Regions from separate parts of the Sphingomonas sp. GW821-FHT10F11 genome, predicted to be linked through region 2. Evidence: riboswitches for the same ligand, from Rfam matches in the RefSeq annotation. Region 2 holds a riboswitch; the other holds the start of a gene.
The links. Region 2 has a riboswitch for glycine ahead of AC1RT8_RS21065 (L-serine ammonia-lyase). Riboswitches for the same ligand answer to the same signal wherever they lie in the genome.
Positions count from the first base shown of each region.

Region 1: another riboswitch for glycine. It lies ahead of gcvT (glycine cleavage system aminomethyltransferase GcvT); the one in region 2 lies ahead of AC1RT8_RS21065 (L-serine ammonia-lyase).

Region 1 covers NZ_JBXASH010000001.1:747,086-762,402, reverse strand. Annotated here, with positions in the region: gene ispH (4-hydroxy-3-methylbut-2-enyl diphosphate reductase) at 1-122, opposite strand, end outside; gene AC1RT8_RS03705 (hypothetical protein) at 279-884, shown strand; gene AC1RT8_RS03700 (MOSC domain-containing protein) at 881-1,528, shown strand; glycine riboswitch at 1,606-1,738, shown strand; gene gcvT (glycine cleavage system aminomethyltransferase GcvT) at 1,909-3,036, shown strand; gene gcvH (glycine cleavage system protein GcvH) at 3,038-3,409, shown strand; gene gcvPA (aminomethyl-transferring glycine dehydrogenase subunit GcvPA) at 3,455-4,813, shown strand; gene gcvPB (aminomethyl-transferring glycine dehydrogenase subunit GcvPB) at 4,810-6,378, shown strand; gene AC1RT8_RS03675 (CcdC protein domain-containing protein) at 6,465-6,980, shown strand; gene AC1RT8_RS03670 (methyltransferase family protein) at 6,977-7,444, opposite strand; gene AC1RT8_RS03665 (DMT family transporter) at 7,499-8,392, opposite strand; gene AC1RT8_RS03660 (aminoacyl--tRNA ligase-related protein) at 8,476-10,011, shown strand; gene AC1RT8_RS03655 (hypothetical protein) at 10,931-12,556, shown strand; gene AC1RT8_RS03650 (hypothetical protein) at 12,574-13,521, opposite strand; gene AC1RT8_RS03645 (hypothetical protein) at 13,676-14,776, opposite strand; gene AC1RT8_RS03640 (hypothetical protein) at 14,785-14,949, opposite strand; gene hmgA (homogentisate 1,2-dioxygenase) at 15,161-15,317, opposite strand, start outside.
Region 2 covers NZ_JBXASH010000009.1:34,591-49,907, forward strand. Annotated here, with positions in the region: gene AC1RT8_RS21060 (translocation/assembly module TamB domain-containing protein) at 1-638, shown strand, start outside; gene AC1RT8_RS21065 (L-serine ammonia-lyase) at 651-2,060, opposite strand; glycine riboswitch at 2,104-2,169, opposite strand; glycine riboswitch at 2,171-2,258, opposite strand; gene AC1RT8_RS21070 (glutathione S-transferase family protein) at 2,307-2,936, opposite strand; gene AC1RT8_RS21075 (M13 family metallopeptidase) at 2,957-5,014, opposite strand; gene AC1RT8_RS21080 (carboxyl transferase domain-containing protein) at 5,186-6,787, shown strand; gene AC1RT8_RS21085 (endonuclease domain-containing protein) at 6,864-7,292, shown strand; gene AC1RT8_RS21090 (nuclear transport factor 2 family protein) at 7,283-7,756, shown strand; gene AC1RT8_RS21095 (DUF4440 domain-containing protein) at 7,758-8,198, shown strand; gene AC1RT8_RS21100 (acetyl/propionyl/methylcrotonyl-CoA carboxylase subunit alpha) at 8,195-10,111, shown strand; gene AC1RT8_RS21105 (GNAT family N-acetyltransferase) at 10,111-10,566, shown strand; gene AC1RT8_RS21110 (SDR family oxidoreductase) at 10,587-11,366, shown strand; gene AC1RT8_RS21115 (MaoC family dehydratase) at 11,366-11,833, shown strand; gene AC1RT8_RS21120 (HesB/IscA family protein) at 12,266-12,619, opposite strand; gene AC1RT8_RS21125 (SUF system Fe-S cluster assembly protein) at 12,619-13,086, opposite strand; gene AC1RT8_RS21130 (cysteine desulfurase) at 13,083-14,297, opposite strand; gene AC1RT8_RS21135 (SufD family Fe-S cluster assembly protein) at 14,476-15,228, opposite strand.

The DNA.
Region 1 (15,317 bases), on a different contig from region 2:
ACCGGCGCGCCATATTTCTCGATCGCCAGCTCGACGATCTGGATCGCGCGATCGACACCTGCACAGAAGCCGCGTGGAGCGGCGATGAGCAGTTCGAGCGGCGGTTTGCGGAGATCGGTCATTACGGAGCGCTCTACGCGATTGCTTGCGTGCGCGAAAGCCGGTTCCTATGGTGCGCATCGTTCCGGGGCCGGTGCGCGCGAGCGCGAGGCCCCTTCCTATGTGATAAGGTGCGTGTGCCCGTGACAGCCCGGAAAATTGCCGTTCCCGCCATCCTGATGCTGCTGGCAGGCGGCTGCTCCACCACCGGAGACATCGACGAAACCGGCGGCATCACGGCGATCCGCTCGGCGTGCCCCAGCGTCGGCGTCCCCGCGGCGACCGGTGACATCACCCTGTTCGATCCGCCGACCAGCACCGCCGCGACGGCGATCGACGTGGCCGCGGTGATGACCAATGTGCGCTCCACCTGCGCCGATGCGACCGACGACATCGTCACTACCGTCACCTTCGATATCCAGGCCCGCCGCGCCCGCACCGACACGGCGCGCGATGTGAACCTGCCCTATTTCATCACCGTCGTACGCGGCGGCACCGCCGTGATCGCCAAGCGCGTCGGCCATGTCTCGGTACACTTCAATGCCGGGCAGGACCGCGCGACGGCCAGCGGCCAGGCGAGCAGCACCATTTCGCGCGCCGCGGCCAGCCTGTCGGACGATGTCCGCAAGAAGCTGACCGAGAAGCGCAAGGCCGGCGGCAGCGACGCCGCGGTCGACCCGCTGACCCGGCCCGAGATTCGCCAGGCGGTGCTGCGCGCGACCTTCGAGGCGCTGGTCGGTTTCCAGCTGACCGACGATCAGCTCAAGTACAACGCGACCCGATGACCGAGGTGCGGGCCTTTGCCCTGCTTGCAGGCAAGGCCCGGTATCTCGCGCGGGGTGAAAACAGCGCCATTGCCAAGTCGCCGGTGAAAGGGCCGGTGAAGATCGGTTTTCTCGGGCTGGAAGGCGACGAGCAGGCCGATCCCAGCGTGCATGGCGGGCCGGACAAGGCGCTGCACCATTATCCGCACGACCATTATGCACGCTGGGGCGAGGGCAGGGCGGACGATTCGGTGCTCGTCGGCCCGGGCGCCTTTGGCGAGAATATTGCGACGCGCGGGCTGATCGAGGAGCAGGTCTGCATCGGCGACCGTTTCCGCCTGGGCAGCGCGCTGATCGAGATCAGCCAGGGGCGGCAGCCCTGCTGGAAGCAGGGCGAAAGACTGCACTGGCCGGCGCTTCCTGCGCTGATGGTCAAGGAGCGCCGTAGTGGCTGGTATTACCGCGTGATCGAAGAGGGGGCGGCCGAGCCGGGCGATCTGCTGTCGATGGTCGAGCGGCCCCTGCCCGACTGGACGGTGCGCCGGGTATTCGGCCTGCTCATCGCCGGCGACCATCGCAAGGACCCGGGGGCACTCGCCGAACTCGCCGGTATGGAGCTGCTGTATGACGGTTGGCGGCGCCGCGCCGCCAAATTGATGCTTTAGGTAAAAGCACCGCCAAGCCCAATTGACTCGCATGCTGCGCCGCGTCACACCGGGGTGTCGATGGGGGGCAACCTCCATAGGCACGCGCGGGAGAGACCCCGGACGTGGGACCCTTGTCAAAGCAATGGCTTGGCATGGAATCCCTGATCCGAGGCGCCGAAGGAGCAACCGCCCCGGAATCTCTCAGGCACACCGGACCGCGCGGGCTATCGACACTCTGGAAAGCGGCTGCAGCGACGTTCGCGCGGCCCACCGAAGGGGTAAGCTGTCCTGCGCGTGCGGGCGGTGAAAGCTCTCAGGTTCCCGTGACAGAGGGGGCGGCGATACTCGGCGTGCGATGCGCTGCGTAACGCCGTGACACCTTGTGACGGAGATCGGCATTGAGCGACAACGAAGGCCCCGAAATCGAGATCCAGACGCTGCCGCTCGATGCGTGGCACCGTGCGCGGGAAGGCCGGATGGTCGAATTCGCCGGCTATCACATGCCCGTCCAGTATGAAGGCATCATGGCCGAGCATCTGTGGACCCGCGAGTCCGCCGGCCTGTTCGACGTCAGCCATATGGGCCAGCTCCTCTTCACCGGAGAAGGCGCCGACGTCGCGCTCGAGGCGCTGCTGCCGGGCGACATCAAGGGGCTTGCCCCTACGAAGATGCGCTATTCGCTGCTGCTCGCCGAGAATGGCGGCATTCTCGACGACCTGATGGTCACGCGCCGCGAGGACGGCATCTACATGGTCGTCAACGGCGCGACCAAATATGACGACATCTCCTATCTCCTCGATCACCTGCCCGAGGACATCACGATCAACATCATGGACGAGCAGGCGCTGCTCGCGTTGCAGGGGCCCAAGGCAGTCGATGTGCTGTCGCGTCTGGTGCCGGGCGTCGAGGCTTTGGTGTTCATGACCGCGGGCGCGTTCGAGTGGAACGGCACGCCGCTGTGGATCAGCCGCTCGGGCTATACCGGCGAGGACGGCTTCGAGATATCGGTGCCGGCCGAGGCAGCGGAGGCGCTGGCCAATGCGCTGACCGCTGAAGCCGAAGTGAAGCCGATCGGGCTCGGCGCGCGCGATTCGCTGCGGCTCGAGGCCGGCCTGCCGCTCTATGGTCATGACCTTGACCCCGAGACGACGCCGGTGATGGCCGATCTCGGCTTTGCCCTGTCGAAGCGGCGGCGCGAGGAAGGCAATTTCATGGGCGCCGAGCGCATCCTGCTTGAGCGCGAGCAGGGCCCGGTGGTCAAGCGCGTCGGCCTGGTCGTCGAAGGCCGCCAGCCGGTGCGCGAAGGCGCGGCGGTGGTCGACGCGGACGGGTCCGATGTCGGCAAGGTCACCAGCGGCGGCTTCGCCCCGAGCTTCGGCGCGCCGATCGCCATGGCCTATGTGCCTGTCGCGATGAGCGCGCTTGGCACCGTCATCCAGCTAACCCAGCGCGGCAAGGTCCATCAGGCGACCGTCACCGCGATGCCGCTAATTCCACACCGCTATGTTCGAGCAGGAGGCAAGTAAGATGAGCCGTTACTTCACCGAAGATCATGAATGGGTCGATGTCGACGGCGACATCGGCACGGTCGGCATCAGCGACTATGCGCAGAGCCAGCTCGGCGACATCGTGTTCGTCGACGTGCCCGCAGAGGGCAAGGAACTGAGCAAGGGCGACGAGGCCGCGGTGGTCGAATCGGTCAAGGCCGCGTCGGACGTCTATTCGCCGGTTTCGGGTACGGTGCTCGAGGGCAATGCGGCGCTGGGCGACAATCCGGGGCTCGTCAACGAGGATCCCGAGGCCGAGGGCTGGTTCTTCAAGCTGACGCTCAGCGATCCGGAAGAACTCAGCGGCCTGATGGACGAGGCTGCCTACGCCGCTTTCGTCGCGAAGCTTTGAACTAACGAAGCCCCTCCCCTGCAGGGGAGGGGAGAAGGACTGCGAATGCGTTACCTGCCCCTTACCGACAATGATCGTCAGGCGATGCTCGCCACGATCGGTGCCAAGTCGATCGATGACCTGTTTGTCGATGTGCCCGCCATCGCCCAGCTCGACGGCCCGATCCACGGCCTTCCCGGCCATGCCAGCGAGCTGGCGGTCGAGCGCCATATGTCGGCGCTGGCGCGCAAGAATTTGGCGGCGGGCGACGCGCCCTTCTTCCTCGGTTGCGGCGCCTACAAGCATCATGTGCCGGCGAGCGTCGATCACCTGATCCAGCGCGGCGAATATCTGACGGCGTACACGCCGTACCAGCCCGAGATCGCGCAGGGCACGCTGCAGATGCTGTTCGAGTTCCAGACCCAGGTCGCGCGGTTGCTCGGCACCGATGTGGCGAACGCCTCGATGTACGATGGCTCGACTGCCTGCTGGGAAGCGATCGGCATGGCGCGCCGGGTGACCAAGCGGGCCAAGGCAATCCTGTCGACCGGGCTTCATCCGCATTATGTCTCGGTCGCGAAGACCATGGCGAAGTTCACCGGCGACGTGCTGGAAACCGGTACGCCATCGCTGTCGGCAGAGACGGACATCGCGGACCTGATCGGGAGAATCGACAACGACACCTCCTGCGTCGTCGTCCAGTATCCGGACATCCTTGGCCGCATCGCCGACCTGTCCGAGCTGGCCGCCGCCTGCCACGCGAAGAAGGCGCTGCTGGTCGCGGTCGTCACGGAGCCGGTGGCGCTGGGCGCGATCAAGGCGCCGGGCGAGATGGATGCCGACATCGTCGTGGGTGAGGGCCAGTCGATCGGCGTCGGGCTTCAGTTCGGCGGCCCTTATGTCGGGCTGTTCGGCTGCAAGGAAAAATATGTCCGCCAGATGCCGGGCCGGCTCTGTGGCGAGACGCAGGACGCGGACGGGCGCCGCGGCTTCGTGCTGACGCTTTCCACCCGCGAGCAGCATATCCGCCGCGAAAAGGCGACGTCGAACATCTGCACCAACTCGGGCCTCTGTGCGCTGGCTTTCTCGATCCACATGACCCTGCTCGGCGAGGCCGGACTGCGCGCGCTGGCCGAGACCAACCATGCCGGCGCCGTGGCCGCTGCCGAGCGGCTGGTGCAGGTGCCGGGCGTCGAACTGGTCAACACCGCCTTCTTCAACGAATTCACCCTGAAGCTGCCGGTCGAGGCGCGGCCCGTGGTCCGCACATTGGCGGATCGCGGTATCCTGGCCGGCGTGTCGCTCGGACGACTCTATCCAGGCGAGGGCGATCTTGCGAACGGCCTGGTCGTCGCGGTGACCGAAACGACCACCATGGAGGATGTCGAGACATTTGCCTCCGCGCTCCAGGAGGTGCTGGCATGACGATCAACGCAAGCGGCTGGCGCCCGGAGCGCCCCGAAGCCGGTTCCGCCACCGCGCCGACCTTCACCGGCAACAAGGCACTGATGCTGGAAGAAGCGCTGATCTTCGAGATCGGCTCGACCGAGACGACCGGCGTGGAGGTTGCGGCCCCGGCCAAGGTCGAGTCACGGCTCGGCACTCTCGGACGCACAGCGCCGATCGGGTTGCCCGGCCTGTCCGAGCCCGAGGCGGTGCGCCATTACACTCGCCTGTCGCGGCAGAATTATGCGATCGATCTCGGCCTGTTCCCGCTGGGCTCGTGCACGATGAAGCATAACCCGCGGCTCAACGAGAAGATGGCGCGGCTGCCCGGTTTCGCCGACATCCACCCGCTGGCGCCGGTCGATACGGTGCAGGGCGCGCTCGAGGTGATCCACCAGCTTGCCCATTGGCTGGTGACTCTGACCGGCATGCATTCGGTGGCGATGAGCCCCAAGGCGGGCGCTCATGGCGAGCTGTGCGGCATCCTGGCGATCCGCGCCGCGCTGGAAGCGCGGGGCGAGGGGCACCGCAAGGTGATCCTGGTGCCCGAGAGCGCGCATGGCACCAATCCGGCGACCGCGGCTTTCGCCGGCTATTCGGTCGAGGATATCCCCGCGACCGGCGAAGGCCGGGTCGATCTGGCGGCGCTGACCGCGCGGCTCGGGCCGGACGTGGCGGGCGTGATGATCACCAATCCCAACACCTGCGGCCTGTTCGAGCGCGACATGCGCAAGATCTCCGACGCGGTGCATGAAGCGGGCGGGCTGGTCTATTGCGACGGCGCCAACTTCAACGCGATCGTCGGGCGAGTCCGGCCGGGCGATCTCGGTATCGACGCGATGCACATCAACCTGCACAAGACCTTCTCCACGCCGCATGGCGGCGGCGGGCCCGGTTCGGGGCCGGTGGTGTTCTCGGAAGCGCTGGCGCCCTATGCGCCGCTCCCCTTTGTCGAGCAGACGGCGGACGGCTTCCACCTCGTCGAGGAGGAGACCGCGGAGGAGCATCATGCCGGCAGCTTCGGCCGCATGGTCGCGTTCCAGGGCCAGATGGGCATGTTCACCCGGGCGCTGACCTATATCCTCAGCCATGGTGCGGACGGCCTGCGCCAGGTCGCCGAGGATGCGGTGCTCAACGCCAACTATATCCTGCGTTCGCTCGACGGCACGCTCGACGCGCCGTTCGGGGCCTCGGGGCCGTGCATGCATGAGGCGTTGTTCTCGGATTCGAACCTGGCCGAGGGCTTCTCGACAATCGACGTCGCCAAGGGGCTGATCGACGAGGGTTATCATCCGATGACCATGTATTTCCCGCTGGTGGTGCACGGCGCGATGCTGGTCGAGCCGACCGAGACCGAGAGCAAGGCGGCGCTCGACCAGTTCATCGGTGCGCTGCGATCGGTGGCGGAACGGGCCAAGGCGGGCGATGTGGCGCTCAAGTCCGCGCCGCACTTCGCCCCGCGCAGCCGGCTCGACGAGACGCTGGCCGCGCGCAAGCCCGTGCTGGTGTGGAAGGACCAGGAACTCGCGCAAGCGGCGGAATAGGGCGGTCGATCGCGGTCACGAACCCGTCACACTCACGGGGCATCGCTGTCGGCCTCGGGTTGACGGGACGCGGAGCGGGGACAGGGATGCAGGTTCATACCGGCCAGCCACAGGGCTGGATCCAATATGCAGTCCCGACGGCGATCTTCGTCCTGGTCTTCGCGTTCCGCGCACGGCGCCTGAGTCAACTTCGGCCGCTCAGGATCGAGCGGCTGTGGATCTTCCCGGCGATCTACCTGCTGGTCTGCGCCTGGATGCTGGTCCAGAATCCGCCGAGCCCGATCGGGTGGCTGTTGTGTGGCCTAGCGCTGGCGGTCGGTGCGGCGCTCGGCTGGCAGCGGGGCAAGACGATGCGGATCACCGTCGATCCGGAGACGCACCAGCTCAATCAGAAGGCGTCGCTGGCCGGCATCGCCTTCCTGTTCGTGATCGTGGGGCTGCGTGCCGCCGCGAAGGCGGGGAGCAGCGCGTTGCACCTCAACGTCGCGATGCTGACCGACATTCTCGTCGTCCTCGCGCTCGGCCTGTTCGCCGTGCAGCGTGTCGAGATGTATCTGCGTGCGAAGCGGCTGCTCGACGAGGCGCGGGCCGCGAAGGCCTAGAACCAGCGCGGAACGCTTTTCTTGTAGGCGACATAATCCGCGCCGAACTTGCCGAGCAGATAGCGTTCCTCGCGGGCGATCACCTGGGTGCGGATCAGCAGGATCACGACAGGCAGCAACAGCAGCGCCGTGAAGCTGTCGAAGAAGATGGCGAGCCCGACATAGAGAATCGCCATGCCGAGATACATCGGGTTGCGGGTGAAGCGGTAGATGCCGGTCGTGACCAGGCGCGTTGCCGGAAGCCAGGGTTTCACCTCGGTCCCCATGCTGCGGAATCGTTCGGAGCCGGCGATGATAACGCCCGCGCCCATCAGCAGGAAGGCGCCGCCCGTCCAGATCGAGAGCGTGCCCGCAGGGCCCAGCCGGCCGGTCAGGCCGGTCCAGGCGAAACCCAGAAGCAATATGCCGAGATAGATGAGCGGCGGCGGAAACCCGATCTTCGCGCTGTCCGGATGAACCTGCATCTTTCTCTCCCGACTATGCGCCCATCATGCGGGGATGGGCGTAGCGAAGGCAACCTAAACGATCGCCTGTTCGGTTTCGGTCCGTCGCCTGACATGTTCGCGCCAGACGATATAGAGGCCGCTGCCGATGATGATCGGCGCGCCAACCCAGGTGGGGAGGCCAGGCAGAGTGCCGAACAGCAGCCAGCCGTAGAGCGTCGCCCAGAGCAAAGACGAATAGTCCATGGGGACGACGATCGAGACAGGCCCAAGCTTGAGCGCGGTGGTCAGCGCGATCTGGCCGAGATTGCCGACCACGCCCACGCCGATCAGCAACAGCCAGACCTCGGGCGAATGCGCCCGGTGATCGAAGGCATAGACGATGCTGAGCGGCACCATCGAGAGCGTCGCGAACCAGAAGACCGTGGTGGTGGGGCTCTCCGTCCGCCCGATCCGGCGGAGCTGGATCGAGACGACAGCGGTCAGGAACCCGGCGGCGAGGCCCGCCACCGTGCCCCACAGGGCGAAATGCCCGGTGCCCGGCCGTGCGACGATCAGCACGCCGATGAAACCGGCCGCGACCGCGAGCCAGCGGTGCCAGCCGGTCGGCTCGCCCAGCACCAGCGCGCCCAGGATCGTGGCGAAGATCGGCACGGTGAATTGCAACGTCGTCGATTCGGCAAGCGGCAGCAGGGTCACGGCGCTGAACAGGCAGGTCATGCTGATCAGCCCGACCACCGCGCGCAGGATATGGGCGGAGAACTGGCCGGTCCGGATCGTGGCGAGGCCGGGGCCGAGCGCGATCACCGTCGCGACCAGCGGGATGCCGACCAGCTGGCGGAAGAACAGGATTTCGGACAGGCGCGCGCCGCGGGCCTCCACCAGCTTGATCAGCGCCGCCATGGTTGCGAGGCACACGACCGACAGGAGGCGCAGCGCGATGGCGGGAAGGATGCGGTCGGCGTTCATCAGGCCGCTCGCTCTTGCGGAAGAGTGCGCCGCGGAACAAGTCCGGGGTGACGGATTAATCCGGAGCCGCTATCCGGCCTCGCATGATCAAGCGCGCACTCCCCGTCACCCGCGAAGCGAACTTCGCCGAATGGTATCAGTCCGTCATCACGGAAGCCGATCTCGCCGAGGAATCCGGCGTGCGCGGCTGCATGGTCATCCGGCCATGGGGGTACGGCATATGGGAACGCATTCAGCGCCTGCTCGACGACCGGATCAAGGCGACCGGCCATGAGAATTGCTATTTCCCGCTGTTCATCCCGCTCTCCTATTTCGAGAAGGAGGCGGAGCATGTCGAAGGCTTTGCCAAGGAAATGGCGGTCGTCACGCATCATCGGCTGGTGAGCGACGGCAAGGGCGGGCTGATGCCCGATCCGACCGCGAAGCTGGAAGAGCCTTTGGTCGTCCGGCCGACATCCGAGACGATCATCGGGGCCGCCTTCTCGCGCTGGATCCAGTCGTGGCGCGACCTGCCGGTGCTGGTCAACCAATGGGCGAACGTCGTGCGCTGGGAGATGCGCACGCGGATGTTCCTGCGCACCGCCGAGTTCCTCTGGCAGGAGGGGCACACCGCCCACGCCTCCGCCGAGGAGGCGCGCGAGGAAACGCTGAAGATGCTCGAAGTGTATCGCAGCCTGGCGGAGGATTGCCTCGCGCTGCCCGTCATCGCCGGCGAGAAGCCCGAGAATGAGCGTTTCCCCGGCGCGGTCGCGACCTATTCGATCGAGGCGATGATGCAGGACGGCAAGGCGCTCCAGGCGGGCACCTCGCATTTCCTCGGTACCAATTTCGCCAGCGCGCAGGATATCCGCTTCCAGAATGCGGCTGGCGAACTCGAACTGGCCAATACGACGAGCTGGGGCGTCACGACCCGGCTGATCGGCGCGATCATCATGGTGCATGGCGACGATGACGGCCTGCGCGCGCCGCCGCGGATCGCGCCGTGGCAGATCGTGATCGTGCCGATGCTGCGCGATCAGCCGGAGGACGCGGCGATCGTCGATTATTGCAAGGCTCTGCAGGCTGAGCTGGCGAAGAAATCGGCGTTTGGCGAGCCGGTGCGGGCGCTGTTCGATCTCAAGCCGGCCAAGGCGGCGACCAAGCGCTGGGGCTGGGTGAAGAAGGGCGCGCCGATCATCGTCGAGGTCGGCGGGCGCGATGTCGCCGGGGCGAATGTCTCGGTGGTCCGGCGCGACCGGCTTTATCGCGAGGACGGCAAGCTCGACAGCCAGGTCGTGCCGCAGGGCGATTTCCTCGCCGAGGCAGCCGGCATGCTGGAGAGCATCCAGGCGAGCCTGCATGCCGAGGCGCGTGGGCGGCTCGAGGCGGGCATTGCCCGCGACGTGACCGATTTTGCGGGGCTTGAGCGGGCCTTTGTCGAGAGCGCGAAGAACCCGGGCTGGGTCGAGGTGCAATGGTCGAAGCCGACCGGCGTTGCGCTCGACAAGGTCGTGGAGCGGCTGAAGGCGCTCAAGCTCACGATCCGCAACGCGCCGATGGACGCGGCGGCGGTCGATGGCGCGTGCCTGTTCACCGGCGAGCCGGCGGTGGAACGGGTTTTGGTGGGGCGGTCCTACTAGGGCCCATTTTCTCCTGTCGCACCGCCGGCACTCCGTCGCGCCGCGGGTGATGCGGTAATGGATCGGTCATGAGAAAGAGCGGGGATGATGCTCACGCGCCATCCTGCCTCGCCTTCGCATATCTGGCGGCACCGTTGAATCGATCGGTGGCCGAAACGGTTGGATCACGATTTTCGCGATTCATCAGGCGATCCGGGATGCAGCCGATTGGCGGGCAGCCGGTGCGATAGTCATCGTGCCGGCTGTTGGAGCCGTGGCGCAGTATCGCGGCAGAACATCTATCGGACTTTGCGCGGGGGCGTTCGATTCCGGCAAATAACCGGCGATTTATGCGAGACACTTGCGAGCAGGGCAGAATCGAGCGGTTCTTGGCGGCTGCGCGAGAATTATTGCACATTGCAGGTTGCGAGGTGCGTGGGGACTGAGAATGGTGGAACTCGGCGGGCGCAGCGTATTGCAACACTATTGTCATTTTACTTGCAGAATTTTGCAGGGGGTATCGGTTTTTCATCGCGCTTTTCTTTGTGCGGGTATCGGATACTTGGCGGCCTGCTCCGGATCGGCCTGGCCTGATGGTTCGGGAGATTCCAGCACGAAGGGGCGGGAGTTTGAATCGGTGTTGGTGGGGCGGTGATGTCTGTCATGGGACGATTGCGGCGGCATTGGGTCGCGGCAAGCTGCTAGCGACCCTGTTGGAGTTCGCTTCCGGTTATGGCTGGAAGTGGGCCGGTTGCGGAATGGCCGCTCTTACATCACCGCGGGCGGAAAGCAGCCAATCCTCCTCGCGCAGATAGGCGATCTCCGTTGAACGCAACGTCGGTCTCGATCGCCGCCGCCGTGTCACCCACTTGATGTGGCGTCGGCAAACGGCGACAGTTGACGTCTTGAAACGATTGAATGGTTCGACAGGCAATTCGGCATGACGTTGGACGGCTTCCTCACAGTGCTGGCATTGCTCGCCGCAATCTATGCCGTACTGCCGCCCGTCCAGCGATTCCGGCTCGAGCTCGCCTGGCGGGCGCAGGGGCTGCTCGGCCTTATGGCGATCGGCGTCATCCTCGGCATCGAGCTCTACGACGTGCAGCCGCCAACCTGTCCGCGATGGCTGGGCGAGGCCGCGTGCAGCTGGCTGATCCTGCCAGAGGGCGAGGTCGGCGCGCCGCGCAAGTTCGCCTTCGTTATCGCGTTCGCCTGGCTTGTCCTGTCGGTGATCATCCACAATCGCTGGCGGCCATCGCTGGGCACCGTGCCGGCAATCTCCCGGCTCGCGGTCGAGCTGATCGACGAAGAGCTGTTCGGCGACGCGCTCAAGTTGCTCGAACCGCGGATGAGGTTGCTCGCCAAGGCGAGCCGTCGGCGCTGCTGGCAGCAACGACTCCACGACTGGCTCGAGGAGTTCGGCCCGACCGACCCCAATTCGTTCGCGAGGTTTACGCGGCGTCCCGGCGAGCGGCGATATTCCGGCGAGAACTGGCCGGACTTGGCGGCACGACCGATTCGGTGGCTCGCGCATATCGTGCCCGATCACCGGCGCGCGGAGACCGCCGCCAGCGACATACTGCAGATATTGTTCAATGCGCCAAAACTGCTCAACTACGTCGCCGAGCGCCGCCCCTATTTCGGGATCGCGCTGATCGGCTGCGAGACCTATGGCGCGGCCGACTTTTGCGAGCGCTATCTTTCGAAGCTACTCGCGACGCCGGGTAGCGCGTTGTACCACGAAATCGAAACGAACCAGGTTTCCGAAGGGCTCGCCTATGCGCTCCCGGCGCGTAACCGACTACTGCGATTCCTGTTCGCCGACGCGCAACGCGCCGAACAACTGTCGACTTGGAACGGGATCGGACGCTATGTCGAGCGCCTCCTCGATGGCGAGGAGCGTCCGGGCTATTGGACTTGGCTCAACGGCGATCAGGGCTGGTTCGAACAGGAGCAGTTCCGCGACCCCGTCTATGTCGCGATCCTGTTCTTCGACATCATGGTGCGATCGGCCGCCGAGCAAGGCGTGCGCGGTCACATGTGGCTCTACTTCCTGCGCCATTTTGCGCGCCGCCTGGAGACTGGGTACGATTCCAGTGGCGAAGGGATCGATCGGGAAGACGAATTTCCGGTCCGCGCCGCGCGCCTTCTGTATGAGCTGACCCAGATTGTGACCGGCTGGGTCGAGCTGTTCCAGCACCTTCCCGAAGGCTCGATCCACCGACAATTCCCGGAACGGCGCGAGTCACCCGGCGCCATCCCCTTCGCGGCCGTGCTGACGCTGGCGGACATTCTGAGGACGGTCGCGACCTCGGACCGCATCGACCGCGGCGTGGCGCTTACCCTCAACACCGTGATTTTGCGCACTGTACGCAGCTTTCACGACGATGGTGCCGAATTGTCCCGCATGCGGGCCTGCCTGATCGAGGCGCTGCTCGATCGGGGCGATGGCGCCGATCGCGATCGCTACCATAACCGGCTCGCCGATCTGTTCGCCGACACCGACGACATGCTACGGTACGATGTCGAGGATTATGCCGCTGCGTTGCAGGTACGATTGACGTGAATGCCTTGTCGCAGCCGTCACGTCCGGCGTAGTTCCGCGAACCGCACGCTGCATCGCTTGGTCAAATCGAGCGATCGCAGAATTCCGAGCGCTTCCCGGGAATCATAGTTCCGCACGCGATACCGGTTGGCCAGGGCGTTGTTGAACGCCTTCACCATCGAGGTCATCTGAAGCGTCGCCGGCAAGGGCGGATCGTCGAAAAACGTCCGCCGCGCTGCCAGAAAGACGAATCCCCGCTCACCCAGGCGTTCGATAGCAAGGCGACCGAGATCGATCGTCATCAGCCGCAGCGTCGACGAGGCAGCGATAGCCTGGCGGTGGCTGAAATCGATCTGTTCCCCTTCGCGGACGGCGACCAGCGCAGGCGCGGTCAGCTCGCCCGTGCATTCGATCCACCGATCGAGCGTGAGCTGCAACTCTGGCGCGGCATGGGCCTCGACAAGACCGCGCGACGCGACGCCTTCGCGGTGGGCGATGCAATTACGCGCGCGCCGGAAATAGACATAGACCGCCCAGACGTCCGATTGGCGGGCGCGCGACGCGCCCAGGCGGGCGTAGATTTTCTCGACCCGATCGCTGTCCGCCGTATCGCTGCCGGTCGAGCTGGCGTCGGTAGGCTCGAGTACAATCTCGCCGGAAAAATCGCTCCAGCTGGTCAGCTCGGCGAGGATATCGTCGAGGAAGAGATCAAAGGCTGAAAAGGCCCGGACGACTCCAGCCTGACCGATGTCGCGCAAGGCGAGATCGATCTCGTCCCGTGGACCGGTCCAGTCGGGCATCCCGCCCCAAAGCCAGCCGGGCCGGGCGTAGAGCCGCTCCTTGATGGTTTCTGGCGGCGTCCCCGCATCAATCTCATCGGCGAGCAGACCAAGTCCGATCGCCTGGACCTTGATCGACCGGTTGAAGCGCTCATGGAAGCGGTGGAACCGCAAGTTGGCTTCCGTATTGGCGGCCGACAGATCCATGCAATCCCTCCCGTTTCCTCTCGCCAATCGACACTTGACGTAAAATTTGAACGGCTGCTTTTCCTAGCCCTTCGCCGAGCCCATCGTCAGAACATCGCCGACCATGCGCGCGAAGCGAACCGTGACCGGCAGGCCGTCGTTGAAGTTGCAGCTGCTATAGTTGATAGGCCGCCTCTTCGCCGGTCAGGCCGAGCCGGGCGACACCGGCGGCGCGCAGCGCCTCGATCACCGACCAGTCCTCCTCGTCTTGCGCGAGCAGCTGCGCGAGCGTCGCGCCGATATAGCGCGCGAGGCGGCGGAAGATGGCCTCCTTCTCTTCGCGGGTCGTCAGGTCTTCCAAGCGCTTGCCGAGATGCACGATATTGTGACGCAGCCCGCGATTGGAGCCGGTCGCCGCACCGCTTTCGCTCGTCAGATAGAGGAAGTCGTCGAGGATCGCGCGATAGTCGGCCTGGTCGCGCGCGATTTGCCGCGCGATGGCCCGCTTCGCTCGCTTCATCGCGATATAGTCAGCGGGCGCGGCAAGGAATTCGATCAGCGAGAGGAGCTGCACGAACCGGCTCGTGTCGGTCGCCGCCTCGAGCGCTTCGGAATAGAGCCGTAATGCGTGGCGCGCGACCGACCCGACCTCGCCCTCCCCGATCGGCCGCACAATCGGCGCGCCCGTCAGGTCGAGCCCAATACCGGCGATGACCTGATGCGTCAGCACTTTGCCCGCGACGATGTAGCTTTCGTGATCCTCGGGCGCGTAGAAAAGCCCCGCGCAGAAACCGGTATCGCCGAGCAGCCCGGCGCGGCCGGGAATATGGTCGGCGAGACCCATGCGGCAATGCTCGAACCGGATCAGGTCCATCGTCCGCTCGGCCCGGTCCATTGCCGCCGCCAGCATCTCGAGATGCGCTTCGTGGCTCGACGGCATCAGGAAGGCGTCCCAATCGATCGCGACCGGAAGCGCGAGCAGCGCGCTGCCGAAAAAGTCCGGCCGGTCGATCCGGGTCGCGCCGCTCTTGACCCAATGGAGCGCATCGCCCTCGAGCATGATTAGGCCGCCCTTGCCCAGCGATTGCTGATATTCTTGTTCGGGCCAGCCGACCGTTCTGAGCGTCTCGCCGTCGAGCGCGCCGGGCGGGAAGATCGCCACGTCCCGCGAGATCCAGGCCGCGTCCTCGACCAGCACCCGGGAGAGCGGCAGCAGGCAAAGCCGCTCGCCGGATGCGAGTAGGCCAATCAGCTCGACGGGGTTCGGACTGTCCATGCCGAGGCCTAGCCGACCTGGAGAACGTCGAGGATGCTGCCCGGCAGCGTGCGCAGGATGTCGGCAGCGGTTACGGCCGGATCCAGCCAGTTGGCCCATCGGTTCCGTTCGAGCAGCTCGATCTGGCGGTTGCAATAGGTTGCGATGTCGGGCTCTGGTTCCATTGTCAGCATCGCGAACCCCTCACCAAACCACTACTACAAGTAGGCTTTCGACAGGAGGCACGTCAAAGCCACGTATGCGAGGCCCCAAAAAAACTGACCTTCGAGCTCGATGAACGAATGGCCGCTTTCGGGATCGAAGGATGTTAACGCGAACGACGGATATTGGGGCGCAAAACAGTCGTTCGTTCTGAGAGGATCCCTCCTTCCCCCGCAGGCGCGCCTATCCCGGCAGCTCCGCCTTCGGAAACCCGGTCCACACCTGGTCGTAATCCTCGTCCAGCGCGCCGGTCTCCAGCGCATGGTCGGTCGGGTGGAACACCCAGCGGCTCTCGATCATGAAGGCCATGGTGCCGTCGATCTTGTGCGGCTTCAGTTCC
Region 2 (15,317 bases):
CCGACCTGCGGGTCGGCGGTACATCTGCCACGCCGGAGGTGGTCGGCAATGTCGATCTGGTGCGCGGAACCTACAATTTCGCCGGCAAGCGCTTCGATCTCGACCAGGACAGCGTCATCCGGTTCGAGGGCGGCGCGGTCTCGAACCCGACCTTGTCGATGCGGGCGACCGCGACCCTTTCGGGCACCGCGATCACGATCAACATCGCCGGCCGGGCGCAGAACCCCCAGATCACCTTCAGCTCCTCGCCCAGCCTGCCGCAGGACGAGTTGCTCTCGCGCATCCTGTTCGGCAATTCGGTAACCGAGCTGTCGCCGATGCAAGCCATCCAGCTTGCCTCAGCGCTGAATTCGCTGCGGGGATCGGGCGGCGGGCTGAACCCGCTGGGCAAGCTGCGCTCCGCCTCGGGCATCGACCGGTTGCGGGTGCTTGGTGCGGACGAGGCGACCGGGCGCGGGACCTCCGTCGCGGCCGGCAAGTACATCTCCAACGACATCTATGTGGAGATCGTCACCGATACGCGCGGCTTCACCGCGACCCAGATCGAGATCGCGCTGTCCAAGGTGCTCAGCATCTTGAGCCAGACCGGCGGATCGAACGGGACAGCGATCAACCTGCGCTATTCGAAGGACTATTGAGGGGCTAACCCGTCAGCATTCGACCACGTTGACCGCGAGTCCGCCCAGACTAGTCTCCTTGTATTTGGAGCGCATGTCCTCGCCGGTCTGGCGCATCGTCTCGATCGCCTGGTCGAGGCTGACGATATGTGTGCCATCACCGTCGAGCGCGAGATAGGCCGCGTTGATCGCCTTCACCGCGCCCATCGCGTTGCGCTCGATGCAGGGCACCTGGACGAGCCCGCCGATCGGATCGCAGGTGAGCCCGAGATTATGTTCGATGCCGATCTCGGCGGCATTCTCGATCTGGGCATTGGTGGCGCCGAGTACGGCAGCAAGGCCGGCGGCGGCCATCGAACACGCCACGCCGACCTCGCCCTGGCAGCCCATCTCGGCCGCCGAGATCGAGGCGCGGGTCTTGTAGAGCATGCCGATCGCCGCCGCGGTCGACAGGAAGATGCGGATGCCCTCGCGCGTTGCAGGGCCCTCGAAGGTTTCGTAATAGCGGATCACCGCGGGAATGATGCCGGCGGCGCCATTGGTCGGAGCGGTCACCACACGCCCGCCCGCCGCATTCTCTTCGTTCACCGCGAGCGCCCAGAGGCTGACCCACTGGATCGTGTGCGACGGCGCGCCGCGTTCCGAGCGGGAGATCAGCGCTTCGTGCAATCCCTTGGCGCGGCGGCGGACGCTGAGGCCGCCGGGCAATATGCCGTCCTTCACCATGCCCCGATCGATGCAGGCGCGCATCGCATCGGCCACGCCGTCGAGCAGCGCGTCGGTTTCAGCGGCCGTGCGCCAGGCGGTGTCGTTGCGGCGGACCAGCTCGCTGATCGAGATATGCTCGGCCTCCGCCGCGACCAGCAGCTCGTCGCCCGAGGTGAAGGGATGACGCACCGCGATGTTGCCGAGCTCCAGCCGCTCGCCGCCGCGCCGGATCGTGCCGCCGCCGACCGAATAATAGCGTGATGTGTGGGCCGTGCCGTCTGGGAACCAGGCGGTCAGATCGAGCGCATTGGGATGTTCGGGTTCGAAGCGTTCGGGGTGGAAATCGATGCCGCCTTTACCGTCCAGCTCGACCGGATACCCTCCGTCTCCGGCGCCTCGCCCCAGCGGCAGCGCATTGTCAGCGCGGAAGCCGGCAACCATTGCCGCCGCCGCTTCGGGATCGACCGTCTCCGGTTCCCATCCGGCGAGCCCGAGCAGGACCGCGATATCGGTGCCGTGCCCGATGCCGGTCAATGCGAGCGATCCGTACAGGCTACAGCCGATCTTTATCGCAGGCTCCGGCAAGGCCAGGATGGTCCGTGCGAAATCCGCCGCGGCGCGCATTGGGCCGACCGTGTGAGAACTCGACGGGCCGATGCCGATGGTGAACATCTCGGCGATGCTGATCGGGCGATGACGCGGGTCCGGAAGAGTCGAGGTCGCGGTCGGGGTCACAAAGGCATGCTCCTGTCAGGCGCTGCGAGCGCCGTTGCATGCCCCCTCTGTCCCTTTGCCTGAGATCGTTATCCCGTCGGCGGGTGCCGTGGCACCACTCTCCAGAGTGTCTGTGTCGCGCGGTCCTTTTGCCTGAGAGTTTCCGGGGCGGTTGCTCCTTCGGCGCCGGCCAAGGCCGATCTCTCCCGTGCGACGGCCGTTACCTGAGCCTGCGCCGCGCGCAAGTCAACGGCGCGGCAGGCTCTTCTAGTCCGGCAAGGTCAGCTTGAACGCCTGATAGGCGGCCGCGAACTCGGGGAGCCCCTCGCACCGCGCGGCGTGCTCGGCGAGCGCGACCCAGCCGTCCATGACGAACTGATCGGCCAGCGCCTCACCGACGAAGCGGTGCATCGTCCCGAGCAGGACATCGGCATGGCTCATCGTCTCGCCGAGCAACCATGGGTCCTTCGCGGCGGCCCGCTCGCGTTCGAGCAGGTCGAGCGTGTCGATCACCTGGGCGCGGCAGCGTTCGACCCACATCTTGTGCCCGTCTCGGAAGGCACGTTCATAGACAAGGCTGACCGCCTTTTCGGCGACGCCGGCGGCAAAGGCGCAGGTGCGGAGCATCGCGCGGCGATCGTCGCCGCGCCGGGTGAGGAAGGCGCGGTCGGGGCCGACCATCTCGTCGAGCGCATCGACGATCGCGCTGCTGTCGGTCAGCGCGACGCCGTCCTCATAGACCAGGGTCGGCACGCGGCGCAGCGGGTTGTAGCGCGCGATCTCCTCGACATCGCCGAACGCCGAGAGGGGCGCGTGGCGATAGGGCAGATCGTAGAGCTTCAACGTCACTGCGACGCGGCGGACGAAGGGCGAATCATATTGTCCGATCAACAGCATGGTCCGCCCTTTCCTTCTTTCTACCAGACCTTCACGCGCGCATTGGGTTCCAGATACAGCTTCTGGCCCGGCTGCACGTCGAACGCCTTGTACCACGCATCGAGATTGCGCACCGTCTGCGCGCGGAAGGCGCCTGGCGAATGGCCGTCAGTCGCGACCTGCTGCCGCACCGACTTTTCGCGGGTCTTCTCACGCCAGCTCTGGGCGAAGGCGAGCATGAAGCGCTGGTCGCCGGTCAGCCCGCCGATCACCGGCGCCTCCCTGCCGCCGAGCGAGGCGCGATATGCCTCGTACGCTGCGGTCAGGCCGGCCACGTCGGCGATATTCTCGCCCAAGGTCTGCTCGCCGTTGAGGTGAAGGCCGGGGAGCGGCTCATAGGCGTCATATTGCCTTGCGAGTGCCGCGCTCTGCTCCTTGAAATGCGCGAAATCGGCGGGGGTCCACCAGTTGCGCAGCTTGCCGCTCGAATCGAACTCGGCGCCGGTATTGTCGAAGCTGTGGCTGATCTCATGGCCGATCACTGCGCCGATCGACCCGTAATTCGCCGCTGCGTCCGCCTTGGGATCGTAGAAGGGCGCCTCGAGGATCGCCGCCGGGAAGTTGAGCGAATTCTGCAGCGGCAGGTTGACCGCATTGACGGTCTGCGGCGTCATCCACCACTCGCCCTTGTCCGGCGCCTTGCCGATCTTGCCGAGCTGATGCTTGTACTCCGCGAGCCGCGCCCGCTGGAGATTGCCCAGTGCATCGTCGCCCTTGATCTCCAACGATCCGTAATTGCGCCAGGTGTCGGGATAGCCGACGCCCACGCGCATCGTCTCGATCTTCTTGCGCGCTTCGGCCTTGGTCGCGGGCGCCATCCAGGTCAGGTTCTCGACGCGCTTGTCAAAGGCGGCGAGGATGTTCTTCACCATGCCCTGGATGTCCGTCTTGGACGAGGCGGGGAAGAATTTGGCGACATAGATCTGGCCGACCGCGTCGCCCAGGCTGTTGTTCACCGCGCCGATCGCCCTCTTGTCGCGGGGCCGCGGCTGCTGCGTGCCGGCCAGAGTCTTGCCGTAGAAGTCGAACGACGCGTCGTCGAACGCCTTGGGCAGCACCGCGGTGACGGTGTTGAGATGGTGGAAGGCCATCCAGTCCTGCCACGCCTCGAGCGGCTCGCTCGCGACCAGCGCGGAGAGCTTCGCGGTCGGGGCGGGATGCCAGACGATGAAATCCTGCTGGCCCGACAGGCCCGCGCCGGAGAAGAAGGCATTCCAGTCCAGGCCCGGCGCCTTCTTGGCGAAGTCGGCCTGCTTCCACGGGTTGTTCGCCTTGTGGACGTCCTGGCTCTCGATATAGCCGGCATGGGCGCCGGCGATCTTGGTCTCGAGTGCCATCACCCGGTCGGCGCGCGCGGCCGGGTCGCTCAGCCCGGCCAGGCCGAAGACCTTGGTAATATAGGCCTTATAGGCCGTGCGGAGCTGCGCCATCTCGGGCTTGGCCGAGACATAATAATCGCGCTCGGGCAGGCCGATGCCGCCCTGGAGCAGATAGGGCACGGTCTGGCTGGGGTTATCGAGCGCCTGGGTGACGAACAGGCCGAACAGATGCTCGGTGCGGTAGTTGGTCGCGTTGAGCGGATCGACATCGGCGCGCAGATCGGCGCCGAGCGCCTTGGCCAGCGCTCCCTTGTCGGCGATCGCGGCGATCGCATCGAGTTCCGGCTTGATCGGGGCGAGGCCACGCTTCTCGATGCCGGCCGTATCCAGATAGGCGTTGTAGAAATCGGCGATCTTGCGCTGGTCGGTGCCGGCGGCGGCATTGGCCTTGGCAGCCTCGGCGATCAGCTGCGCGTTGCGGCCTTCGGCGATGTTGAATACCTGGAGGAAGATGCCGGTGCTCGACCGGTCGGCCGGGATCTCGGTCTTCGCGCGCCAGCCGCCATTGGCATATTCGTCGAAATCGTCGCCGGGTTTGACGGCCTTGTCGATGCCCGCCACGTCGACGCCGATCGCAGTGCCGGCAACCGGCGTCGTTGCGCTCTGGGTGCAGGCAGTGGTGGCGAGCAGGGCAGCGAGAAAAATCGTTGAACGCTTCATGTGATAGACCTCTCCAGGGTGTATGGCGCGGGGGATACACCCGTGTTTTCGGTTACACCAGATACCAACGCCGCCTCTCGCGAACGCCGCTCGGCTCAGCTTTATGCCGCGAGCGTCGCTTCCCATTCCCGCGATCGCTGTCTAGTCAGGGGCCAAGATGAGGATGAAAACATGAGCGCGCCGGCTCTCGACACCAAGCTATCGCCGGAGAGCGAGACCTTCCGCGCCAACGCAGCGCACAACCGCGCCCTGGCCGAGCGACTCCGTGCGGACGTCGCGCGGACGGCGCTTGGCGGCAGCGAGAAAAGTCGTGAACGACATGCCTCGCGCGGCAAACTGCTCCCACGCGACCGAGTCGAGCGGCTGCTCGATCCCGGATCGCCCTTTCTGGAGATCGGGCAACTCGTCGCGAACGGGCTGTATGACGACGAGGTGCCCGGCGCGGGCATGATCGTGGGCATCGGCCGGGTTTCCGGGCGGCAGGTGATGATCGTCTGCAACGACGCCACGGTGAAGGGCGGGACCTATTATCCGCTGACCGTGAAGAAGCATCTGCGCGCGCAGGAGATTGCCGAGGCGAACCGCCTGCCCTGCATCTATCTGGTCGATTCGGGCGGCGCCAACCTGCCGCACCAGGCCGAGGTGTTCCCCGACCGCGACCATTTCGGGCGGATCTTCTTCAACCAGGCGAACATGTCGGCCAAGGGCATCCCGCAGATCGCCTGCGTGATGGGCAGCTGCACCGCGGGCGGTGCTTACGTGCCCGCCATGTCCGACGAGACGGTGATCGTGCGTAACCAGGGCACGATCTTCCTGGCAGGCCCACCGCTGGTGAAGGCCGCGACGGGCGAGGTGATCTCGGCCGAGGAGCTTGGCGGCGCAGAGACTCATGGCCGCAAGTCCGGCGTGGTCGACCATGTCGCCGAGAATGACGAGCATGCGCTGACCATCGTGCGCGACATCGTCTCGACTTTGCCCGAGAACCGGAAACCCGACATCGCGCTGAAGGAGCCGCGCGCGCCGAAGTTCGATGCCGAGGAGCTGTACGGGATCATCCCGTCCGATGTCCGCGCACCGTATGATGTGCATGAGGTGATCGCGCGGCTGGTCGACGGATCCGAGTTCCATGAGTTCAAGGCGCTTTATGGCTCGAGCCTGGTGTGCGGCTTTGCGCATATCTGGGGCATGCCGGTCGCGATCCTCGCCAATAACGGCGTGCTGTTCTCGGAGAGCGCGGTGAAGGGCGCGCATTTCATCGAGCTGGCGTGCCAGCGGCGCATTCCATTGCTGTTCCTGCAGAACATCTCGGGCTTCATGGTCGGCGGGCGCTATGAGGCGGAGGGCATCGCCAAGCATGGCGCCAAGCTCGTGACCGCGGTGGCGACGGCGAGCGTGCCGAAGATCACCGTGCTGATCGGCGGCAGCTTCGGCGCGGGGAATTACGGCATGTGCGGGCGGGCCTATTCGCCGCGCTTCCTCTTCTCCTGGCCCAACAGCCGGATCAGCGTGATGGGCGGCGAGCAGGCCGCAAGCGTGCTTGCGACGGTGCACCGCGATGCGGAGAGCTGGAGCGAGGAACAGGCCGAAGCGTTCAAGGCGCCGATCCGCCAGAAGTACGAGGACGAGGGTAATCCCTGGCACGCGACCGCGCGGCTGTGGGACGACGGCATCATCGATCCGGCGCAGACGCGCGACGTGCTCGGGCTGGCGTTTGCGGCGACCTTGAACGCGCCCGTTCCGGAAAAGGCGTCGTTCGGCGTCTTCAGGATGTGATGACAAACGTTACTCGGCAATTCCTCCCCGGCACGGGGAGGGGGACCATCCGTAGGATGGTGGAGGGGCTTGGGACGTGCTGACCGGGCCTGCTCAGACCGTCCGCCTTGCACGACGCTTGCGCAAGGAGATGACCTTGCCTGAAGTCCTGCTCTGGACCGCGCTACGCACGCGGCCAGGAGGCCTGAAGTTTCGTCACCAGCATCCGGCCGGCGGCTATGTACTCGATTTCTTCTGCGCGAGCGCGAAAGTGGCGATCGAGGTTGATGGCGAAGCGCATGGGCGCGGCGACAAGCCAGCGAAGGATCAGCTTCGCGATGCCTGGCTTGCTCGTGAGGGTGTTCGGGTGGTTCGAATCCCGGCTCAGGCCGTTCTCGATGATGTGGCGGCCGTGGTCGCTTTTATTGTGGCGAGCGTTACCCCCGACCAGCCCCTCCACCACTCGAGCGGTCCCCCTCCCCGTTCCGGGGAGGAATTTTTGTCCGGAGATATTCAATGTCCCTGATCCTTGCCCTTCTCGCCCAGGTCACGCCGATGCAGCCAATGCCCAAGGGCACCGGCCTGCCGCCCCCCGGCACCGACGAAGGCGCAGTGATGGCGCCGATCAACGCGTTGTTCGCAGGCCTCGCCGCGCGCGATTCCGCGGCGATCCTCGCGCAACTCCGCCCCGATGGCGGCGCCACCGTCGCCAATGAAGCGCCCAACGGCACGCGCACGGTCCGCCATATGAGCTGGGCCGAGTTCGCCGCGGGCGTCAAACCCGGCCCCGAGAAATATGAGGAGCGCATCAGCAATCCCGCGATCGAGATCGACGGCGACATCGCGATGGTCTGGGCGCCCTATACCTTCTTCATCGACGGCAAGGCGCATCATTGCGGCGTCGACCATTTCGACCTGGCGCGCGAGGCCGGGGCGTGGAAGATCGTCAACATCACCTGGTCCGCGCGCGCCACGGGTTGCGAGGGCTGATTTGTCCTTGCTGCTGTTCCTCGCCCTTGCGGCATCGGGCCCTGACGAAGGCAAGAAGGTCCTGGCGACCGTCGAGGCAGCGCTCGCCGGGGTGTCGGCGCGCGACGAAGCGGCCGTTCGCGCCCAGCTGCGCCCCACCGGCACCGCGACCGTGATCATGGTCGCGGCGGACGGCACCACCAAGGTCCGCAACGCCGCGCTGGATGCCTATGCCGCCGCGACGCCTGGCCCTGAGAAATATGAGGAACGGATGATCGATCCGATGGTGCGGGTCGATGGCGAGATGGCCATGGTGCGGGGGCGGTACACTTTCGCGATCGACGGCAAGGTGCGGCATTGCGGGCACCAGCATTTCGATCTCGTGCGCGATGCGGGGAGCTGGAAGATTCAGAACATCACCTGGACGGTCGAGACCGTCGGCTGCGAAGGAATGGGCGCGTGATCAAGTCCCTCCTCATCGCCAATCGCGGCGAGATCGCCTGCCGGATCATCCGCACCGCGCGGGCAATGGGCGTACGTACCGTCGCGGTCTATTCAGACGCGGATGCGAAGGCGCTGCATGTGCGCCAGGCCGATGAGGCAGTGCATATCGGGCCCTCCCCGGCGCGCGAAAGCTATCTGGTGGGCGAGAAGATCATCGCCGCCGCCAAGCAGACGGGGGCCGAGGCGATCCATCCCGGTTACGGCTTCCTGTCGGAGAATGCCGACTTCGCGCAGGCAGTGATCGATGCCGGCATCGTCTGGGTCGGCCCGAACCCCGCCAGCATCCGCGCGATGGGGCTGAAGGATGCCGCCAAGGAACGGATGATCGCCGCCGGCGTGCCGGTTACGCCGGGCTATCTCGGTGAGGATCAGTCGCCCGAACGGCTCGCGGCAGAGGCCGCAGCAGTCGGCTATCCGGTGCTGATCAAGGCGGTCGCTGGCGGTGGCGGCAAGGGCATGCGCCGGGTCGACGCGCCGGAGGATTTCGCCGATGCGCTGCTCTCCTGCCAGCGCGAGGCGGCGTCCTCTTTCGGCAACAGCCAGGTGCTGATCGAGAAATACATCCTCTCGCCGCGGCACATCGAGGTGCAGGTGTTCGGCGACAGCCATGGCAATGTCGTCCACCTGTTCGAGCGCGACTGCTCGCTGCAGCGCCGCCACCAGAAAGTGATCGAGGAGGCCCCCGCCCCCGGCATGGACGAGGCGACGCGGGAAGCGATCTGCGCCGCGGCGGTAAAGGCGGCCAAGGCAGTCGACTATGTCGGCGCCGGCACGATCGAGTTCATCGCCGATGCCAGCGAAGGCCTGCGTGCCGACCGCATCTGGTTCATGGAGATGAATACGCGGCTTCAGGTCGAGCATCCGGTGACCGAGGAGATCACCGGGCAGGATCTGGTCGAGTGGCAGTTGCGGGTGGCGTCGGGCGAGCCACTGCCGAAGCGGCAGGATGAGTTGGCCATCAATGGCTGGGCGATGGAGGCGCGGCTCTATGCCGAGAATCCCGCAACCGGATTCCTCCCGTCCACCGGGCCGCTGGATTATCTGTGGCTACCACAAGATCTGCGGATCGAAACGGGCGTCGAAGAAGGCGATGCGATTTCCCCCTTTTACGATCCGATGATTGCGAAACTCGTCGCTCATGCGAAAACGCGCGACCAGGTGTTGAGCGATCTTGCCGAAGGCTGCGCGCATGTGATGTGCGAACCGGTGAAGACCAATGCCTGGTTCCTCGCACGGCTGCTGAAGGAACCGGCCTTCGCGGCGGGCGATATGACGACCGGCTTCATCGCCGATCACGCGGAGGGTCTGACAAGCGCGCCCCAGCCCGGGCCAGCGTTGCTCCAGGCGGCGGCCGACCAGGCGATATTCCATGACGATTTCGTGATCGGCCGAGTCGGCGATCCGGATTTCGATCGGTTGCGCGGAATGCTCGGCTTCCGGCTGAATGCACCGGTCAATCGTCGCGTTTGGTTGGCCGTCGATGGCCGTGCGACGCAGGTCGATTATGTCGGAGAATGGGGACGCAGCTCCTATTTCGACGACAATCCGGGCTATGTTCAGATCGGCCAGTCTACTACGCTCTTCGAGAATGGTGCCGCATTCGAGACCCGGCCCTATCGTGCTGAGGGTGCAGGCGCCGCGGGCGCCGCCGCCGACGGCGCGATCCTCTCGCCCATGCCCGGCCGGATCATCGCAGTCGAAGTGACGGCGGGCGAGACCGTCACCAAGGGCCAGAAGCTGCTCACGCTCGAAGCGATGAAGATGGAGCATAGCCTCGTCGCGCCGTTCGACGGGACCGTGGCGGAGTTGAGCGCAGAGACTGGCGGGCAGGTGAGCGAGGGCGCGGTGCTTGCGCGGATCGAGCGAGCCTAATGAGCGTCATCTTCCGCACCGCCACCGCTGACGATCTCCCCACGATCGTCGGACTGCTCGATGACGACGAGCAGAGCAAGGGGCGTGAGGATGCGAGCCTGCCGCTCGATCCGCGTTATCTCGCCGCGTTCAAGGCGATCGCCGCCGATCCGAACCAGATGCAGGTCGTGGCGGAACTCGACGGGGTGGTGGTCGGCACGATGCAGCTGAGCTTCCTGCCCGGCATCGCCTTTCGCGGCGGATGGCGCGGGCAGATCGAGGCTGTGCGGATCGCGAGCGATCTGCGCGGCCAGGGGCTCGGCAAGCAGATGATCGAATGGGCGGTCGCGCTGTTCCGCGAGCGGGGCTGCCATATGGCGCAGCTTACCTCGATGTCGACGCGAACCGATGCGCATCGCTTCTACGAGCAGATGGGCTGGAACAAGAGCCATGCCGGGTTCAAGCTGAAGCTCTGAAAAAACAACAGGGGATGGATATGGCCGACGGCTTCGATTTCACCGGCAAGACCGTGATGGTGTTCGGCGGGACCAGCGGGATCAACCTGGGCATCGCCAAATCCTTTGCGCGGTGCGGGGCGAAGCTGGCCGTTGCCAGCCGCAGCCAGGACAAGGTCGACGCGGCGGTCGCGGCACTCTCGGAGAATACGCCAGCGCTCGGCTACAGCCTCGACGTGCGCGACTATGATGCGGTGAAGGCCGCGATCGACGATTTCCGCGCGCAACGCGGCATGATCGACGTGCTGGTGTCGGGCGCGGCGGGCAACTTCCCTGTCGCGGCGGCGATGCTCAGCTCCAACGGCTTCAAAGCCGTGACCGAGATCGACACGCTCGGCACCTTCCATGTGATGCGCGCCGCGTACGAGCATCTGACCAAGCCGGGCGCGAGCATCATCAACATCTCGGCGCCCCAGGCGTTCATCGCCACGCCGTTCCAGGTCCATGTCTGCGCGGCCAAGGCCGGGGTCGACATGATCACCAAGACGCTTGCGATCGAATGGGGGCCGGAAGGCGTGCGGGTGAACTCGGTCTCGCCGGGACCGATCGCCGGCACCGAGGGTATGGAGCGGCTGGCGCCCACGCCTGAGGCCAAGGCGCGATCGGCGAAGTCGGTGCCGCTGGGGCGGATGGGCACGGTCGACGATGTCGCCGATGTCTGCCTGTTCCTCGCCTCCGACTATGCGCGCTATGTCTCGGGCGTGGTGCTACCGGCCGATGGCGGCTGGACGGCGGGACGCACCCTGGGAGGCATGGGCTGATGGCCGGCAGGTTCTATGACGAATGGCAGGTGGGCGACCGGATCGTCCATGAGATCCGGCGCACGGTGACCGAAACCGACAATCTGCTGATGTCCACCCTCACCCATAATCCGCAGCCGCTTCACCTCGACGCCGAGTACGCCGGCGCGACCGAGTTCGGGCGGATCGTCGTCAACGGCACCTTCACGTTCGCGTTGATGGTCGGGGTGTCGGTTGGCGATACGACGCTCGGCACGCTGGTGGCGAACCTGGGGTATGACAAGCTGGTGATGCCGAAACCCGTGTTCATCGGCGATACCTTGCGGTGCGAGACCGAAGTGGTGGAGCTGCGCGAAAGCAAGTCGCGGTCTGACGCCGGGCTGGTGACGTTTCGGCACCGAATGATCAACCAGCGGGACGAAGAGGTCTGTTCGTGTCTGCGGACGGCGCTGATGCGGAAGAAGCCGGCCCAGGAGTCGGACGGATAGCGCCGGGGATGCCTCCCGAGGCACCTGTTTTACCTGTTATTTCCTGATTATTTTTTTCGCACCTGTTATGTTGGAGAAATCGTTCGATTTTCTCGTGCATTCTCAAAGCGATGAAAGCCGCCACCTGTTAATCGAATAACAGGTGCGGAACAGGTGGATAACAGGTGGGGATGTCGTGGAACAGGCTGACGCCGGCGCTGGGCAGTTTTGCATATTCAACCTGAGAAAGAGCGGAACCGCACCCGAAAATCCGATCCGACTTTCACATTGCCATGGCCGATCGAAACTTTGAATCGATGCCGCCCGATATCGATTTGCCCAGATCCAATCATCTCTCTCCGTTCGTTTCGAGCGAAGCCGAGAAACATTGAGGGAGCGCCAGGCCTGGTTTCTCGACTTCGCTCGAAACGAACGGGGGTCGGGAGATCAACCTTAAACCGTAAAGCTCTCGCCGCAGCCGCATTCGCCCTTGGCGTTGGGGTTCTGGAACACGAAGCCGGCGGTGAAATCGTCCTCGACCCAGTTCATGGTCGATCCGATCAGATACAGGATCGATCCGCCATCGACGAACAAGGTGCCGCCGGGCGTGTCGATGCGTTCGTCGAACGGCTTCGCCTCGGTGACATAGTCGACCGAATAAGCGAGCCCCGAGCAGCCGCGACGCGGGGTCGAGAGCTTCACGCCGATCGTGCCCTCGGGCGCCTTGGCCATCAGTTCCGTGATCCGCGCCTCAGCGGTCGGGGTCAGGATCAGCGCCGCTGGGCGCACGCGTGCGGTGGTCGCCATTACAGCATCCCCAGTTCGAGCTTCGCATCGTCCGACATCTTCTGCGGATCCCATGGCGGATCCCAGACGAGATTGACGTCCGCCGTGCCGACGCCCGGGACCGAGCCGACGCGCAGCTCGACCTCGGCGGGCATGGATTCGGCGACCGGGCAATGCGGCGTGGTGAGCGTCATCGTCACCACCGCATGGCCCTCATCCGTCACCTCGACGCCGTAGATCAGGCCGAGATCGTAGATGTTCACCGGGATTTCCGGATCGTAGATTTCCTTGAGCGCGTCGACGACCGCCTCATACAGCGCGCCGCCCGGTTCGCCCGAAGGCAAGCCCTGCGGCTTCTGCGAGAGGAAACCCTCCAGATAGTCGCGCTTGCGTTCGAACGTCTCCGTCACTCCGCCATCGACGCGCGCCTTGGGCGGCGCCTCGACCGAGTCCACTTCTTCAACCACAATCTTACGCTCTTCGTTCATCCGAAGATCCTCGTTACCCGTTCGATCCCGCGCACCAGCGCATCCACGTCCGCCGCGCCGTTATACACGCCGAAGCTTGCCCGCGCCGTCGCCGGCACACCGAGCGCCTCCATCAATGGCTGCGCGCAATGGTGCCCGGCACGGATCGCGACCCGCTCCTCGTCCAAGATGGTGCCGACGTCGTGCGGATGCACCCCCAGAATCGAGAAGCTGACGATTCCCGCCGAATCCTCGGGGCCGTAGAGCGTGACCGAGTTGATCTGCGACAGCGCCTCTCGCGTCTTTGCGACCAGAGCTGTCTCGTGCGCATGGATCGCATCGAGGCCGATCCGCTCGACATACTCGATCGCCGCATGCAGGCCGAGTGCGCCAACGATATGCGGCGTGCCTGCCTCGAACCGTCCCGGCGGTGGCGCGTAGGTGGTCTTTGCGAAGGTGACCCGGTCGATCATCGACCCGCCACCCTGATAAGGCGGCATCGCCTCGAGCAACTCGGGCCGCGCCCAGAGCACGCCGATGCCGGTCGGGCCGTAGAGCTTGTGGCCGGAGAAGACGTAGAAGTCGCAGTCGAGCGCGGCGACATCCACGGCCATGCGCGGCACTGCCTGGCAGCCGTCGAGCAGGATCTTCGCGCCGGCCGAGTGCGCGATATCGGCGGCGCGCTTTGCGTCCAGCAGAGATCCGAGCACGTTCGAGACATGAGCGAGCGCAACCAGCTTGTGCGCGGGCGTGATCATTGCGGCCATCGCGTCGAGATCGATGCGGTGGTCGGCGGTCAGCGGGATGACGTCGATCACCGCACCGACGCGTTCTGCCGCCATCTGCCATGGGACGATGTTGGAATGATGCTCGAGCGTGGAGAGCAGGATGCGGTCGCCCGTCTTCAACTGCTCGCGCGCCCAGCACTGGGCAACGAGATTGATGCCCTCGGTCGCGCCGCGTACGAAGACGATCTCGTCGGCGCTGCCGGCACCGATGAAGCGGGCGACCTTCTTGCGCGCTGCCTCATAGGCGAGCGTCATGTCGGCGGAGCGCTGGTACACGCCGCGGTGGACGGTGGCGTAGGTCTCGGCATAGCCGCGGTTGATGGCGTCGATCACCGGCTGGGGCTTCTGCGCCGTGGCTGCGGTGTCGAGATAGGCCCAGCCCTCCGGGATCGCCGGGAAATCGGCGAGCAGGTCGAGGGGGCGGGTGTCGGTGAGGACGGTCATTTCTAAAGCCCCTCCCTTTCAAGGGCGGGGTTGGGGGTGGGTGCGCGCGTCTGCGCGCTCAAAAAGACTCGCCGCATCAAGGTCAAAGCGCCACGCCGGGCATCGAGCCCGCCGCGTCGCTGCACCCACCCCTTGCCCCGCCCTTGAAAGGGAGGGGAGATAAGGCGAATCGTTCCGCTCACAGCATCCGCTCCAGCGCGGCCTGTGCCGCTGCTTCCACCGCTTCGCGCTCGCCCGCATCCGCGACGCCATCGAACACCGATCCGATGAACGCCCGCAGCAACAGCGCCTTGGCCTCGGCGGGCGCGATGCCGCGGCTGGCGAGGTAGAACAGCGCCATCGCGTCGAGTTCGCCGACGGTCGCGCCGTGGGCGCACTTCACATCGTCGGCGTAGATCTCCAGCTCTGGCTTGGCGTTGGCGGTCGCCGTGCGGGTCAGCAGCATCGCCTTGACCGACTGGCTCGCATCGGTCTTCTGGGCGTCGCGCGCGACCGCGACCTTGCCGAGATAGCTGCCCGTCGCGCGCCCGCCCAGCACCGAGCGCACGACCTGGTTGCTGGTCGCGTTCGGTTCGATATGGCGCATCGTGGTGACGATCTCCAGCGTCTGCTCGCCGCCGCCGAGGATCGCCCCGCCCAGTTCGAAATGCGCGCCGTCGTGCAAGGTCACGTCGAGCGCGATGCGGCCGAGCTTGCCGCCGGTGTTGAGGATATGGAAGGTCGCACGCGCGCCTGCGCCCAGCGTGACGGCATAATCGCGGATCGCGACCTCGTCGATGGCGGCATCCTGTACGATGACGCGGGTGAATTCCTCGCCGGCGGCGACGTGGATCTTTTCGGGCCCGGCGATCGGCCAGACGGTCGCGACGGCATCGAGATCGCTATAGCGCCACGCTTCATCGCGGCGGGTCGGGATGGCGAGCGAGGTCACAGCGGATGCCCCATCTTCGTGCCTTCGCGTCTTCGCGTGAACAAGAAATTCGATTCACGCGAAGACGCGAAGGCGCGAAGGAAGAAGAA